Regions from separate parts of the Shewanella khirikhana genome, predicted to be linked through region 1. Evidence: predicted binding sites of a transcription regulator. Region 1 holds the regulator's gene; each other region holds the start of a gene.

Region 1 (5,135 bases):
CCAGGTGGCGCCCTGGGCCGCAAGCTGCTGCTGCATGTCAGCGATGTGATGCATCGCGGCGACGAGCTGCCTTTGGTACGCGACAATATCTGCATCACTGACGCCCTGTATGAGATCTCCAAAAAAGGTCTCGGCATGACCGCCATTGTCGATGCCGATGGCGCCTTGGTGGGCATTTTCACCGACGGCGATCTGCGCCGGGTGATTGATGCGCAAATCAATCTGCGCCAAACCAGCATTGCCGATGTGATGACCCGCAACTGCATCACCATCCCCGACAGCATTCTGGCTGCCGAGGCGCTGCAATTGATGGACGAGAAAAACATCAACGGCCTTATCGTGATTGACAGCCAACGCCGCCCGGTCGGTGCGCTCAATATGCTCGATATGGTCAAGGCGGGGGTTATCTGATGCGTGAAGGACTCTACGGCCCCATTGCCGAGGATATCTGGCACAAGGCAAGCCAAATCAAACTGCTGATTTGCGACGTGGACGGCGTCTTTTCCGACGGCCGCATTTACCTGGGCAATCAGGGCGAAGAGCTGAAAGCCTTCCACACCCGCGACGGCTATGGCGTTAAGGCGCTGCAGGGCGCCGGCATTGCGGTGGCGGTGATCACCGGCCGCAACTCCACCATAGTGCAAAACCGCATGACAGCGCTGGGTGTAAAACACATCTATCAGGGTATCGACGATAAATTTGTGCCCTACAAAGAGCTGCTGAGCCTGTATAACGTCAGCCCGGCCGAAGTGGCTTATATCGGCGATGACATGGTCGATCTGCCGGTGATGAAAGCCGTAGGCCTTGGGGTTTGTGTGGCCGATGGCCATCCATTTGTGGCCAGCAATGCCGACATGCTGACTTATCTGCCGGGCGGCCGCGGCGCCCTGCGCGAGCTTGCCGACCTGCTGCTGATGAGCCAGGACAAGTTCGACTCAGCCCACGGGATGAGCGTATGAACCGGGTGACCCTGGCCATTATCCTGCTGTTTGGTACGGCGCTGGCGCTGTATTGGCAGGTGCAAAGCAAAAAGGCAAGCCAGCCCCAGCCTACAGCTACGGTGCAAAAGCCCGATTATGTGGCCACCGACCTTCGCAGTATCAGCTACGACAGCGAAGGCAAACTCGAAAGCCGGGTGAGCGCTTCCTACATGGAGCACTTCGAAGGCAATGCCCAGACCCTGTTCACCCAACCGGTGTACACCTTGTTTCCACAAGATGGTAAAGGCGAGTGGCGTCTCAGTGCCAAAATCGGCAGACTGGACAAAGCAAGCGACAGAGTCATGCTGGAGCAGGACGTGCTGATTGAAGCTATCAGTTTCAACGAGCCACTGCAGCAGCTCAATACCAGTTATCTGGAACTGGATCTCAAGACCATGATCCTGACTTCCGAACAAGAGATTTTAATCAGCGGCAATAACTTCCATATGAGTGGCGTCGGCCTGCATGCCGACCTCAATGCGCAGGAAGTGAAGCTTTTAAGCAAGATTAAGGGAACCTATGAACCTCAATAAGTCGCTTCTTTTGGTGCTGCTGTGTACCTGCAGCGCCCTGGCGCAGGCCAACACCAAATTCGATTTAACTCAGGAAGTGAAAATCGCGGCAGCCAACAGCTACGCCGATTTGAAAAACAAACGCATCGTCTACGAAGGCCCGGTAACCCTGACCCAGGGCAGTTTGGTGCTCAAAGCCGACGAACTCAGCTCCTACACAGATGAGAAGACCGGCAAGCGGATCCTGCTCGCCAAGGGCAAGCCAGCCACCTACAGCCAGCAGGTGGAAGATGGCCGCACAGTGCAGGCCAGCGCCAACGAAATCAGCTACAACATCGACAGCCGCATCATGGGCCTCAAGGGCAGCGCCGAAGTCGAGCAGGATGGCAGTAAGGTCAGCGCCGACTCCATCGTCTACGACATCGAAAAGCAGCAGCTCAGCTCGCAAAGCAGCGGTAAAAAAGACGATCAGGTGATCACCATCATCAAACCTGAGAACTACCAGCAGGAACTGCAGGACAAAGGCAAGCAAGACCAGCCTCAACCCCAGAAAGAGAAGCAGCAATGACGGCACTGACCCTGAAGGCCAGCAACCTCGCCAAGAGTTACAAGAACCGTCAGGTGGTAAAAGATGTCAGCCTCACGGTGAATACCGGTCAGGTGGTTGGCCTGCTCGGCCCCAACGGTGCCGGTAAAACCACCACCTTCTACATGGTGGTGGGTCTGGTACAGAGCGACAAGGGCAGTATTCACATCAATGACGATGACCTGACCCTCGACCCCATGCACCTGCGAGCCCGCAAAGGCATTGGCTACCTGCCCCAGGAAGCCAGCATCTTCCGTAAGCTATCGGTGCGCGACAACATCATGGCCGTGCTGCAGATGCGTAAAGAACTCAGCAGCGATGAGCGTGAAGAGCTGCTCGAGCAGCTGCTGGAAGAGTTCCACATCACCCACATCCGCGACAACGCCGGTATGTCACTCTCAGGCGGTGAGCGTCGCCGGGTGGAAATTGCCCGCGCACTGGCCGCCAATCCACGCTTTATCCTGTTGGATGAACCCTTTGCCGGGGTAGACCCCATCTCGGTTATCGATATCAAAAAGATTATCGAACAGCTGAAAAACCGCGGCCTTGGGGTACTGATTACCGACCACAACGTGCGTGAAACCCTGGATGTGTGTGAAAAAGCCTACATCGTCAGCCACGGCAGCCTGATTGCCGAAGGCACACCTGCCGAGATCCTGGACAATCAGCAAGTGCGTGCAGTGTACTTGGGTGAGCAATTCAGGCTATAGTTAAACAACAAAGCCTACCGTCTCATATCCGGTAAATCAGGGTGGCTATTGGCCGAAGAACCTGATAGATAAAAGCTTTCTACCTGAATTATTTAGTGAAGGATCCGCAGTACGATGAAAGCGTCGCTCCAGCTCAAACTGGGACAACAACTCACCATGACGCCACAGTTGCAGCAGGCCATTCGTCTGCTTCAACTCTCCTCGCTTGAACTGCAACAGGAAATTCAACAAGCCCTCGACGCCAATCCGCTGCTGGAAATGGACGACGATCGCCTCGATGGCGATCAGTACGATGCCGATGGCGGCGACAAAGACTTCGACGACAAATTCGATGAAGGCTCAGTATCAGCCAGCGCAGGAGATTCCGCTTCGGTAGAAACCTCCGAAGCCGTGACTCAGGAATCCATGCCGGATGAACTGCCCATGGACACTACCTGGGATGAAGTCTTCACCGCCGCTCCGGTTGCCGGCCCCGGCATCAGTCGCGACGACGACATGCCGTTTCAGGGCGAAACCAGCGAAGGCCTGTACGAACACCTCGAATGGCAGAAAAATCTCACCCCTTTTTCGGATACCGATTTGGCCATTGCCACCGCTATCATTGATGCCATTGACGAAAAGGGCTATCTGACCCAAAGCCTGGATGAAATCCTTGAGGCGGTGGGCGATGAAGAGGTTGAGCTGGACGAAGTCGAGGCTGTGCTCAAGCGCATTCAACACTTCGATCCCATTGGTGTTGCAGCGAGGGATTTGGCCGAGTGCCTGCTGATCCAGCTGGGGCAATTTGCCGCCGATACGCCGCATCTGGATAACGCTAAGCTGCTTATCCGTGAGCATCTGGACCTGATTGCCAACCGCGACTTCCGCACCCTGATGCGTAAAACCCGCCTCAAGGAAGAAGAGCTCAGAGACGCCATAGTGCTGATCCAGAGTCTGAATCCCCGTCCGGGCGAAAACGTCACCAGCACCAAGGAAGAGTACGTGATCCCTGACGTGTCGGTGAGCAAAAAGAATGGTCGCTGGGTGGTGGAGCTGAACCCGGATTGCATGCCTAAACTGAGTGTGAATCAGCAGTATGCTGCACTGGCACGCACCAGTCGCAATCAGTCAGATAGCCAGTTTATCCGCGGCCATCTGCAAGAGGCCAAGTGGTTTATCAAGAGTCTGGAGAGCCGCAACGACACCCTGCTCAAGGTGGCCAACTGCATAGTGCAATTCCAGCAGGGCTTTTTTGAGTACGGTGAAGAAGCCATGAAACCCATGGTGCTCAACGATATCGCCGAGGCGGTGGAAATGCATGAATCCACCATCTCCAGGGTCACCACTCAAAAGTACATGCATACCCCGCGGGGTATCTTTGAACTGAAATACTTTTTCTCCAGCCATGTCGGAACCGAAGATGGCGGAGAGTGCTCTTCTACTGCAATCCGCGCCTTTATCAAGAAACTGGTTGCAGCGGAAAACCAGAAGAAGCCGTTAAGCGACAGCAAGATGGCAGAACTTCTGGCGGAACAAGGAATCAACGTTGCCCGACGCACCATCGCCAAATACCGAGAGGCGATGCTGATACCACCGTCGAATCAGCGTAAGAGTTTGTAACCCAACCGAGGTCATTGGAGGAAAGTGTCTATGCAAATCAACCTGACTGGGCATCACATCGAAATTACTGACTCACTGCGTGACTACGTCGAGAGTAAATTCTCCAAGCTTGAACGCCATTTCGAACAGATCAATAATGTGCACGTTGTTCTCAATGTTCAGAAATTGCAGCAAATCGCAGAAGCTAAGCTTCACCTCAACGGAGGCGAAGTATTCGCCACCTCAGAACATGAAGACATGTACGCCGCCATTGACGCCCTGATTGATAAACTGGACCGTCAGGTAATTAAACACAAAGAGAAACTGACCAAACATTAACGATGGAACTAAGTACCATCCTGGCGCCGGAGTGCACTAGCTGTGCCACTCCGGGCAGCAAGAAAAAGGTACTGGAACTGATTAGCGATCTCGCCGCAGCCCAGTACCCTTCCCTCTCTTCCCAAGAGATCTTTGAAAGCCTGCTGGCCCGCGAAAAGATGGGTAGCACCGGCATTGGTAATGGCATTGCCATTCCCCATGGTCGCCTGGGTAGTATCGATAAACCTCTCGCCGTACTCATCAAATGCGAAGAAGCCATTGGCTACGATGCCATCGACAAGCAGCCGGTGGACATTCTGTTCGCCCTGTTGGTGCCATCAGACCAATGCCAACAGCATCTGAGTACCCTGGCAGCCATGGCCGAAAAGCTCAACGACCGTCAGGTGTTGAAGCAATTGCGTAAAAGCCATGATGAAAAGGAACTCTACCA
Region 2 (5,135 bases), 1.7 Mb from region 1:
TGGCAAGGTAACCTTCATATCTCTCACATCAAATTCGGCTAAATTAATGCTGGATTGTACCCAATTTTCTCCGGCTGTTGTGTGTGTTTTGCGTTAGAATAGCCACTAATTTTTGTCTGTGAGTGAACCCCAAGTGGTAGAAAGCGCGCAATTTTCCAATCACCTGTATCACCCCAAGTATTGGCTGCTGTGGCTGGGCGTTGGCCTGATGAGGCTGTTATCGGCTTTGCCTTTGTCATGGCAAATGAAACTCGGCGCCGGTCTTGGCACCCTGGTGAGAAAGCTCGCGGGCAGCCGCAGCAATACTGCCAGACGCAATCTGGAGCTTTGCTTCCCCGATATGCCCGCCGCTGAGCGCGAAGCCTTGTTCAAGCGTAATTTTGAAGAAACCGGCAAGGCAGTGTTCGACACCATCAGTGCCTGGTGGTGGAGCGATGAGCGCATTCAACAGCATATGACCATCAAGGGCACCGAGCATGTGGAGCAAACCATTGCCAATGGCCAGGGGGTTATCCTGTTTGCGGTGCACTGTTTGCCGCTGGAGATGGGCGCGCGGATTTTCGGTCAGTTTCAGCCGGGAATTGGGGTTTATCGCCCGCATAACAATGCGGTGATGGAATACCTGCAAGTGAAGGGACGCTTGCGCTCCAACAAGGGGCTGGTACCCAAGCGCGACCTGCGTCAGATGGTGCGTTGCCTGCGCAGCGCTGAAGTGATTTGGTATACCGCCGATCAGGACTTTGGCCGCTCATCGGCGGTGTTTATTCCGTTTTTTGCGGTACCAGACGCCGCCACCATCACAGGTGCCACCACCCTTGCCAAGCTCGGCAAAGCCAGGGTGCTGCCGTTTTTTGTGCAACGTAACGACGATGACAAGGGCTACCACATCGAGATCATGCCGCCGCTGGAAGACTTCCCCGGTGAGGATGAGGTATCAGATGCCATCCGTGGCAATCAGGTGGTTGAGCAGCTGATTTCACGCAATCTGCCGCAATACATGTGGCTGCACCGCCGCTTCAAAACCCGCCCCGATGAGAACGCGCCGTCGCTGTATAAGTAACGCGACTCAGCGTCCTGCCTGCAGCCTCAGGCCCAGGCAGGACGGACAATCCCCCTCAAGCTGTGCCACCACCCATTCACGTCCCTGCCAGACAAACACGTCACCTTCGATGGGAGTTTTGCCCAGCATCCGCTCGCAAAGCTGCGCCAGCGTCAGCTCACTTTCATCCTCGGCCAGCGCCAGTCCGTACAAGGGCGCAAGCTCGGCCAGCCTAACCCGGGTATCCAACATAAAGTCGCCGAAAAAGCCCGACATGGCAGCCGTTGCAGGCGCTTCACTGAACAGCTGACTCAGCGCCGCCAGATCTTTCTCCTGACCGAGCACACACAGCACATCGTCCGCTTCCAGCACAGTGCTGCCCGAAGGGTGCAGCAGGGTGTTGTGGCGAAACAGCGCGGCAATACGGGTTCCCTCAGGCATGTCCAGCCGCTTCAACGGCTCGCCCACACACCATTTGTGCGCCTTGAGGCGATACACAAAAATCTCCCACTCGCTGGCGGGGAAGATATCCACCCCGGCGCGGCTGATGGGCTCAGGTCTGGCAGGCAGCTCTACCTTTGCCAGACGCATCGCCAGCGGCAGGCTGGTTCCCTGCAGCAGCAAGGACACCAACACCACACAAAACGCCAGGTTGAAGTAAAGCTCCGCATGGGGCAGTCCGGCCATCATAGGGAACACCGCCAGAATAATGGGCACGGCGCCTCGAAGCCCCACCCAACTGATAAACCAGCGCTCCCGTGAGGTAAAACGCTTAAATGGTGCCAGGCTCAACCAGACCGCCAGTGGCCGGGCGAACACTATCATCCCGATTGCCAGCGCCAGCCCAGGCAGCAGCACATCCAGCAAAGAGGACGGCGTCAGCAGCAGTCCCAGCACCAGGAACATACCGATTTGTGCAAGCCAGGTCAGGCCATCCATCACCGCCAGGGTGCTGTGTTTGCCGCGCATGCCACGATTGCCCAAAAACAGGCCATAGAGGTAAATCGACAAAATACCACTGCCGCCGAGGCTGTTGGACAGCGCAAACAGCAACAGGCCACCCGCCAGCACCAGAATGGGGTAAAGCCCATCGGCCAGCACACTGCGATTAACCAGACGCCACATCAGATATCCGCCACCGAGTCCGGCGGCAAGGCCCACTCCCGCCTGCAATATCAAGCTTTTCAGCAGTACAGGTAAATCGAAGTTGCCGCCAGCGGCTATCATGGCAATCAGGGTAACGGTTAAGAACACCGCCATGGGATCGTTACTGCCCGACTCGATTTCCAGCGTCGAGCCCACCCGCTCGTTGAGCGCCCGCCCCTTGAGCAGTGAAAACACAGCGGCTGCATCGGTACTGCCGACGATAGCGCCAATCAGCAGGCCACTGAGTAAATCCAGATTAAACAACCAGGCCGCCAACATGCCGGTCAGCGCCGTGGTGACCGCCACGCCAACCGTGGCCAGCGACAAGGATGGCCACAGTGCCAGTCGAAAGCTCGCCATCTTGGTTCTGAGGCCGCCATCGAGCAAAATCACCGCCAGCGCCAAATTACTTACCAGGTAGGCGGTCGAGAAATCATCGAACTGAATACCGCCGGGGCCGTCCTCTCCGGCCAGCATGCCCACCCCCAAAAATACCAGCAGGATCGGTACCCCAAGGCGCGAAGACAGGGGACTGAGTACCACACTGAGACCCACCAGCGCAGCGGCTACCAGAAAAAACAGATTCATATTTTCAGCGCCCATATCCCCTCCTATAAAAATTACGCGGCAATTATACCAGCCAGCATCATCATTAAGCTGTGGGTTAACGATTTTTAATTAAAATTTGAAGTCAGTAAAACCCAATTTATTTAAGCCATTAAGTGAATTTTATCTAAAATATTCAGCATTCATTCAAGAAGTAAACGTAGAGCAACAAAATCAACAAATTACACAAAAAGCATCTTGGTATCAAAATGACAATCAAAGTGTAATTTGCACAATAAAAATCACTGTCTTAATGACACCATTTGGTTAAGCAAAAACCTCATCACATTGTTATTTATCACTTTTTCACTTTGGCACACAAACTGCCTTGTAGGAATGACATTAGAACAAGCGCTAGAGAGGCCAGAATGAGTTCACTTCGCAAAACGGCTATCGCACTGTTAGTAGTGCTGATTGCCTCCTTCACAGTACTGCTCAGCTTGGGCAGCGAGATTTATCGGGAGATGCCCCCCATCGCCGATGCCTATACCAGCGAAAGCGGTCAGGTGGTATTTGATAAGCAGGACATACTGCGCGGCCAGCTGGTGTGGCGCTCCATGGGCGGCCATCAACTGGGTTCCATTTGGGGCCACGGCTCTTACGTTGCCCCCGATTGGTCAGCCGATTGGCTGCACCGCGAAGCCCAGGCCTGGCTCGATATCAGCGCCAAGGCACAGTATGGCAAAGACTTCGCCAGTCTGGACAGCAGCCAGCAAGCTGGTCTGGAGCAGGCGCTGCGCGATGATATGCGCCGCAATAGCCTGTTCAAAAACGGCGACAAACTGGAAGTGTCTTTAAGCGCTACCCGTATCAAGGCTATTCAGACAGTGGCAGATCACTATGTTGCCCTGTTCGGTGACGATGCCGCCATGCAGCCACTGCGTGAACAGTACGCCATGAAAGAGGCCACTGTACCCGATTTGGAGCGCCGTCAGCAGCTGACGGCCTTTGTGTTCTGGAGTGCCTGGGCCGCCATCACAGAGCGTCCCGGCGAGACCTACACCTACACCGCCAACTGGCCGTACGATCCCCAGCTTGGCAATACCCCAACGTCGGACAACATCGTCTGGTCGATTCTGAGTATCGTTACCCTGATCGCCGGGATTGGTGGTCTGGTGTGGTATCACGCCGCCGGCCGTGAACAGCCGCTGCCCACTCCGGCCAAAGAAGACCCGCTGTTCCGCTTTAAGCCCACGCCGTCACAAAAGGCGGTTGGAAAGTACTTCATTACCGCTATTGGGCTGTTTTTACTGCAAATAGTGCTGGGTGGGATCACGGCGCACTATGCGGTGGAAGGTCAGCAGTTTTATGGTATTCCGCTGTCTGAAATTCTGCCTTATTCGGTCACCCGTACCTGGCACACTCAGCTGGCAGTGTTCTGGATTGCCACCGCCTGGCTTGGCACCGGCCTGTATATAGCGCCGGCGCTTTCGGGCCATGAGCCCAAGTATCAACGCCTTGGCGTGAACGTGCTCTGGGTTGCCCTGGTGGTGGTCGTGCTCGGCTCCATGGCCGGTGAATGGCTGGGTGTTCAGCAATACTTCAACCTCGACAACAACTTCCTCTTTGGCCATCAGGGCTACGAGTACGTGGATTTGGGCCGGGTGTGGCAAATCCTGTTGCTGGTCGGGCTGATGATCTGGCTGGCGCTGGTTACTGCGGCCATTCGTCCTGCGCTCAATGATCAGGGCGAAATGCGCCCCGTGGTGTGGGTGTTGTACGCATCCTGCGTGGCCATCGGCCTCTTCTACGGCGCCGGTCTCTTTATGGGCAAGCACACCAACCTCGCCATGGCTGAATACTGGCGTTGGTGGGTGGTTCACCTGTGGGTAGAAGGCTTCTTTGAAACCTTCGCGACCTCAGTTATCGCCCTGCTGCTGGTGCGTCTGGGACTTATCCGTGCCCGCAGTGCCAACGCAGCCGTGCTGTTTACCACGGTGATCTTCCTCACCGGCGGCCTTATCGGTACCCTGCACCACCTGTACTTCACCGGCACCACCAACTCCATTATTGCCTGGGGTGCTATCTTCTCGGCGCTGGAAGTGGTGCCACTGGCTCTGATTGGTTATGAGGCTGTAGAAAGCTATCGTCTGCGCAATGCCGCTCCCTGGATGCAGCGCTACCACTGGGCCATCATGTTCTTTGTGGCTACCGCCTTCTGGAACCTGGTTGGCGCCGGTATGCTTGGCTTCCTGATTAACCCTCCGATTTCGCTCTACTTTGTGCAGGGTCTTAACACCACAGCCACCCACGGCCACGCCGCCTTTATGGGGGTATATGGCATGCTGGGGATCGGCCTGATGCTCTCCTGTGTCCGTGGTCTGACACTGGAAATGCAGTGGAA
Region 3 (5,135 bases), 1.8 Mb from region 1:
TCAGCCGGATGGCAAACCTGCTGGCACAGCGCACCGACATGGTGATGTTGAGCCTGGATGATATTGGTGAGGATTACGCCCGCACCCTCAAGCACTGGCACGAGAACGTCGACCGTGAGTTGCCGCAAATTCGCAGCCTGGGCTACGATGAACGCTTCATTCGCTTGTGGAAATTCTACCTGAGTTACTGCGAAGGCGGCTTCTGGGAACGTACCACCAGTGCGGTGCATCTGGTGGCGGCAAGACTTGGCTGGCGCCCTTAAAAATCAAAGGAGCCCCCTATGACCCGGCAATGGTTTTTGCTTGTCAGTGCAGCCATTTACACCGCCGCATGGTGGCTTGCGGTGCTGTGGCGCGGCGAGGGGCTCATTTGGCTGTGTGTATTACTTCTGGTGCATTTTGCCCTGAGCCCAACACGGCTTAAGGACTTCCAGTTGCTGCCACTGGCGCTGATTGGCATGACCATGGACACCCTGCTGATGTACTCGGGCCTGTTCCAATTCAGCGCCATGCCGGTTTGGCTGATGCTGCTGTGGCTGCACTTCCTGCTGGCGATGGGGCATTGTCTTGCCTGGCTTGGCAATCAGCCCCTGTGGGTGCAGGCGTTTGCCGGTGTCGTGGGCGGTGCGGGCAGTTACATAGCCGGAGCCGAGCTTGGCGCCGTGGTTCTGCCCCTTGGCAACCTGCTCACCTTTTTGCTTTTGGCGCCCCTCTGGGCAGCCGTCATCCCCGGCTTCTTTTGGCTGCAGCAGCGACTGCCAGGCAATGGAGACTACGCATCATGGCGATAACCTCGGCCGTCAAGGCCATCAGAACCCCCTCAAGGTCCAAGCTGCTGATAGCGCTAATGATGATAACGCTCAGTGCCTTTGCGGCTACGGCTGGCAGCGCTTCAGGTCCCCTCGATGGCATGAGCCGGGTGGGCAAAGGCAAGATGAACTGGCTTTGGCTTGAGCTCTACCATGCCAGTCTCTATACCGTGGATGGCCGCTATCAGATTGGCCGCTATCCCCAGGCGCTTGAGATTCAATACTCGCGGGACATCAAAGCCAAAGACCTGCTCGATGCCACCGGCAGTGAGTGGCAAAAGCAGGGGGTTCCTGATGCTCAGGTTCAGGCCTATCTGGCGAAACTTGCGCCTTTGTGGGTGGATGTGCAGCGCGGCGATACCCTGCTTTTGGTGGCGAACAATGAAAGCCAGGGCGAGTTTTTCCATAACGGCCAATCCCTTGGCAGCGTGAACGACACAGGCTTGATGCAGGCCTTTTTGGGGATTTGGCTTAGAGATGACACCAGCGAGCCCAGCCTCAGGGCACAGCTTTTGGGAGAATCCTCATGCGACTGCTAGCGTTACTTTTGAGTGCAACCCTGCTTTTGGGCTGCGAGAGCGCTGACATCGACGATTACCGCGGCGTAAATAACGAGCTGAAGCTGGATAAATTTTTCGTGGGAGAGCTCGATGCCCATGGGATGGTGCAGGATATCAGTGGCAAGGTCACCCGCCGCTTTGTGGTCACCATGCAGGGGCGACTCGAAGACAATCGCATCATACTCGAAGAAGACTTTGTGTTTGATGATGGCGAAAAGCAGCGCCGGGTATGGCAACTCGAACCACAGGGCGGTGGCCGCTGGCTTGGTCGTGCCGATGATATTTTAGGTGTCGCAGAGGGGCAGCTCGAAGGCTTTGCCCTGCGCTGGCGCTACGATATGCGTCTTACCGTGGATGGCAGCGAAGTTGAGGTAGCTTTTGACGACTGGCTCTATCTGATAGATGAAAACACCCTGCTTAACAAAAGCGATATCAATAAGTTTGGCATCACCGTTGGCCAGGTGACCCTGGTTATTCGCAAGCGTTAATGGTTACTCCAAACACTGGTCAAGCAACCATGGCCGCCACGGCGAGAACAACAATGGCCTAAGCCTACGGCGAAAGGGTGGGCCGAAACGGCCAAGGCAAGCCCTGGACCGCTTCAGCGCCGGGAAGGTGGGGTCAGCGTGGGTTAGGGAAGGGTGACGCCTTCGCGAATGTTCTTGCTGGTGACCTGGCCTGAGCCAGTTGAATGCAGCAGCAGACGGCCTGCGTCATTCACCTCGATGTCGCCGGAGCCATCGGTGATTTCAACCTGTTCCTGCACCTGGCTTACTTCAATATCGCCAGAGCCATCTTTGATACTGACATTGCCCTGAATATCAGATACCTGCATATCGCCGCTGCCATCGGTGATTTTTACATCTCCCTGAGTCTGGCTAAGCCAGATGCCGCCTGAGCCGTCGTTGATGGTGACTCTGTTACCGCCCTGGATCCGCAGGTCGCCTGAGCCATCGGTGAGCTTGATATCGCCGTCAAGGCCGCTGATTTCAATATCGCCGGAGCCATCGGTGAGCGACAGATTAAAGCTGGCAGGTACTTTTAGTGTGAGGTCGATGTAGGGCGACCTGCCAAACTTCGAGACTGAATCTGGGAACTTGGCCACCAAATAGGCTGTATCGCCACGCTTTTCCAGCGTCAACTCCGGGGCCTTGTCGGTGGGGTTGTAAACCATGGCCACAACTTCAATGCTGCTTGAGTCTGCCGAGGTTTCCAGGACAAATTTACCGGCGCCGGTGCTGGCATTCAGGGTTGAAAGCCCGGATGTTGGTAGCGTGAGTTCACGGCGCTCTTCATCGGCAGTTGCCAGAGCTGAAGACATGGCCAGTGAGAGGGCGATAACGGAGAGGCTGAGTTTCATGGTGAATTCCTTGTTCTTAATGTGTTGTCACTGTGTGGGATATTAGTTAGCACAGGCTGTGCCAAGTTTTATGTGTGTGATTTAAAAGGCTAATTTATTTAAGTGGTTAGCGGCACTGGATAGCGGACACTAAAATCTGGCCGATTTCACCATTTGTGGACACTAAAAACTGTCCGCAGTGTCCGGCTGTGTCCGCTGTCTCCGCTTCAGTTAAGGGACTGTGGTAAACTCAGGCCTTTACAGGCAAACGAGTGGATAGAGCATGTCTGAACTTGTGATTGAAGATGTGGTAGAAGGCGAAGGCAAGGCCGCGGTAAAAGGCGCGCTTATTACCACCCATTATCGGGGCTGGCTAGCCGATGGCACCGAGTTTGATTCGTCCCATAAACGTGGTCAGGGATTTCAGTGTGTGATTGGTACTGGCAGGGTAATAAAGGGCTGGGATCAGGGAATTATCGGCATGAAGGTTGGCGGTAAGCGCCGCTTACAGGTGCCGGCGCACCTGGCCTATGGCGAGCGCCAGATTGGCAATATGATCCCGCCTAATTCAGATCTGACCTTCGAGATTGAATTGTTGGAAGTGCTGACCCGGGATGATTAAAAGGCCTACCGGCCTGTGGCGGGCGTAGGATTGGCGCTATGATCCCCCTCAAACTCAGATCTGAGCTTCGAGATTGAATTGCTGGAAGTGCTGACCCGGGACGATTAACGTCGACCGCGAAAAACAGAAACAAAAAAGCCCATGATGACATGGGCTTTTTTGTTTTGAATTTGGTGGCCCCTCACAGACTTGAACTGTGGACCTAACGATTATGAGTCGTGTGCTCTAACCAACTGAGCTAAGGGGCCTTGCTGATTTGCCGGGGGCTTTACCCCAAGCGGTTTGCAGTATACGAAGTTTGCCAGGGCTTGTCACGGGGCAATTGGAGCAAAATTCCAGCTTGATGTTCAATTGGTTAATGGGTAATCAGCCTCGGTTGTTGCCCGGAAATAACAAAGCCACCCGAAGGTGGCTTTGTGTGACTTTCGCTGACTATCAATCGTCGAGGAACGACTTGAGGATCTCAGAGCGGCTTGGGTGGCGCAGCTTGCGCAGGGCCTTGGCTTCAATCTGACGGATACGCTCACGGGTTACGTCGAACTGCTTACCCACTTCCTCGAGGGTGTGGTCAGTGTTCATGTCGATACCGAAACGCATACGCAGTACCTTGGCTTCACGGGCGGTCAGGCCTGCCAGCACTTCGTGGGTGGCTTGCTTGAGGCTCTCGCTGGTGGCGCTGTCCAGTGGCAACTCGAGGGTGGTATCCTCGATGAAATCCCCCAGATGCGAATCTTCATCGTCACCGATTGGGGTTTCCATGGAGATAGGCTCTTTGGCGATTTTCAGTACCTTGCGGATCTTGTCCTCAGGCATGGCCATGCGCTCAGCCAGTTCTTCAGGGGATGGCTCGCGGCCCATTTCCTGCAGCATCTGACGGCTGATGCGGTTCAGCTTGTTGATGGTCTCAATCATGTGTACCGGAATACGGATGGTACGGGCCTGATCCGCGATAGAGCGGGTGATGGCCTGACGGATCCACCAGGTCGCATAGGTCGAGAACTTGTAACCACGACGGTATTCAAACTTGTCCACCGCCTTCATCAGGCCGATGTTACCTTCCTGGATAAGGTCGAGGAACTGCAGGCCACGGTTGGTGTATTTCTTGGCGATAGAAATTACCAGACGCAGGTTGGCCTCAACCATTTCCTTCTTGGCACGGCGAGCCTTGGCTTCACCGATGCTCATGCGGCGGTTGATGTCTTTGATGGCTTCAATAGACAAACCGGTTTCCACTTCAATGGCTTCCAGCTTGCTGCGACAGCGCTGCACGTCGTCTTCAACCAGTTTCAGATCGGCTGAGTATGGACGACCGGCTTCAATTTCTTTGTGGAACCAGGTCAGATCGGTTTCGTTACCAGTGAAGAGCTTGACGAAGTTCTTCTTCGGCATCTTGGCCTGTTCAACACACAGCTTCATGATCAGACGTTCCTGAACACGAACCTTGTCCATCATTTCGCGCATGCTCTTGACCAGACGGTCAAACTGCTTGGGCACCAGACGGAATTCTTTGAAGATCTCACCCAGCTCGAACAGGGCTACGGTGGATTCAGGATGAGCACGGCCTTTGACTTCGATGATTTTCAGGGCGTTGTCGTAGGCGATACGCAGGGCAGCAAAGCGCTCACGGGCGACTTCAGGGTCTGGACCCTTGGCACCGTCGTCGTCGCTGCTGTCGCCATCTTCGTCTTCGTCTTCTTCTTCGTCCATATCGTCTTCATCTTCCAGCTCTTCTTCTGAAAGTTCGGAACCGATATGGGTCGCAGTGGGGCCTACGTCTTCTTCGTTGGGATCAACGAAACCAGAGA

The links. Region 1 encodes sigma-54, which starts transcription at its own class of promoters, with help from an activator protein. Its sites were predicted from a motif close to GTTGGCACGNNNNTNGNNT; they were not measured.
Region 2: a site for sigma-54 is predicted at 3,102-3,120, ahead of STH12_RS01245 (nitric-oxide reductase large subunit). Genes of this name have one in related genera too.
Region 3: a site for sigma-54 is predicted at 2,777-2,795, ahead of STH12_RS01715 (DUF4097 family beta strand repeat-containing protein). Genes of this name have one in related genera too.

What each region holds. Positions count from the first base shown of each region.
Region 1 is NZ_CP020373.1:3,399,654-3,404,788, forward strand. Features, by position in the region: gene STH12_RS14915 (KpsF/GutQ family sugar-phosphate isomerase) at 1-411, shown strand, start outside; gene kdsC (3-deoxy-manno-octulosonate-8-phosphatase KdsC) at 411-959, shown strand; gene lptC (LPS export ABC transporter periplasmic protein LptC) at 956-1,513, shown strand; gene lptA (lipopolysaccharide transport periplasmic protein LptA) at 1,500-2,060, shown strand; gene lptB (LPS export ABC transporter ATP-binding protein) at 2,057-2,788, shown strand; gene STH12_RS14940 (RNA polymerase factor sigma-54) at 2,903-4,387, shown strand; gene hpf (ribosome hibernation promoting factor) at 4,418-4,705, shown strand; gene ptsN (PTS IIA-like nitrogen regulatory protein PtsN) at 4,708-5,135, shown strand, end outside.
Region 2 is NZ_CP020373.1:309,608-314,742, reverse strand. Features, by position in the region: gene hldE (bifunctional D-glycero-beta-D-manno-heptose-7-phosphate kinase/D-glycero-beta-D-manno-heptose 1-phosphate adenylyltransferase HldE) at 1-18, opposite strand, end outside; gene STH12_RS01255 (LpxL/LpxP family Kdo(2)-lipid IV(A) lauroyl/palmitoleoyl acyltransferase) at 134-1,060, shown strand; gene STH12_RS01250 (potassium/proton antiporter) at 1,067-2,788, opposite strand; gene STH12_RS01245 (nitric-oxide reductase large subunit) at 3,160-5,135, shown strand, end outside.
Region 3 is NZ_CP020373.1:409,399-414,533, forward strand. Features, by position in the region: gene STH12_RS01695 (SAM-dependent methyltransferase) at 1-263, shown strand, start outside; gene STH12_RS01700 (DUF2878 domain-containing protein) at 282-791, shown strand; gene STH12_RS01705 (chalcone isomerase family protein) at 782-1,348, shown strand; gene STH12_RS01710 (DUF3833 domain-containing protein) at 1,336-1,857, shown strand; gene STH12_RS01715 (DUF4097 family beta strand repeat-containing protein) at 2,001-2,729, opposite strand; gene STH12_RS01720 (FKBP-type peptidyl-prolyl cis-trans isomerase) at 2,992-3,330, shown strand; tRNA gene STH12_RS01725 (tRNA-Ile) at 3,502-3,578, opposite strand; gene rpoD (RNA polymerase sigma factor RpoD) at 3,766-5,135, opposite strand, start outside.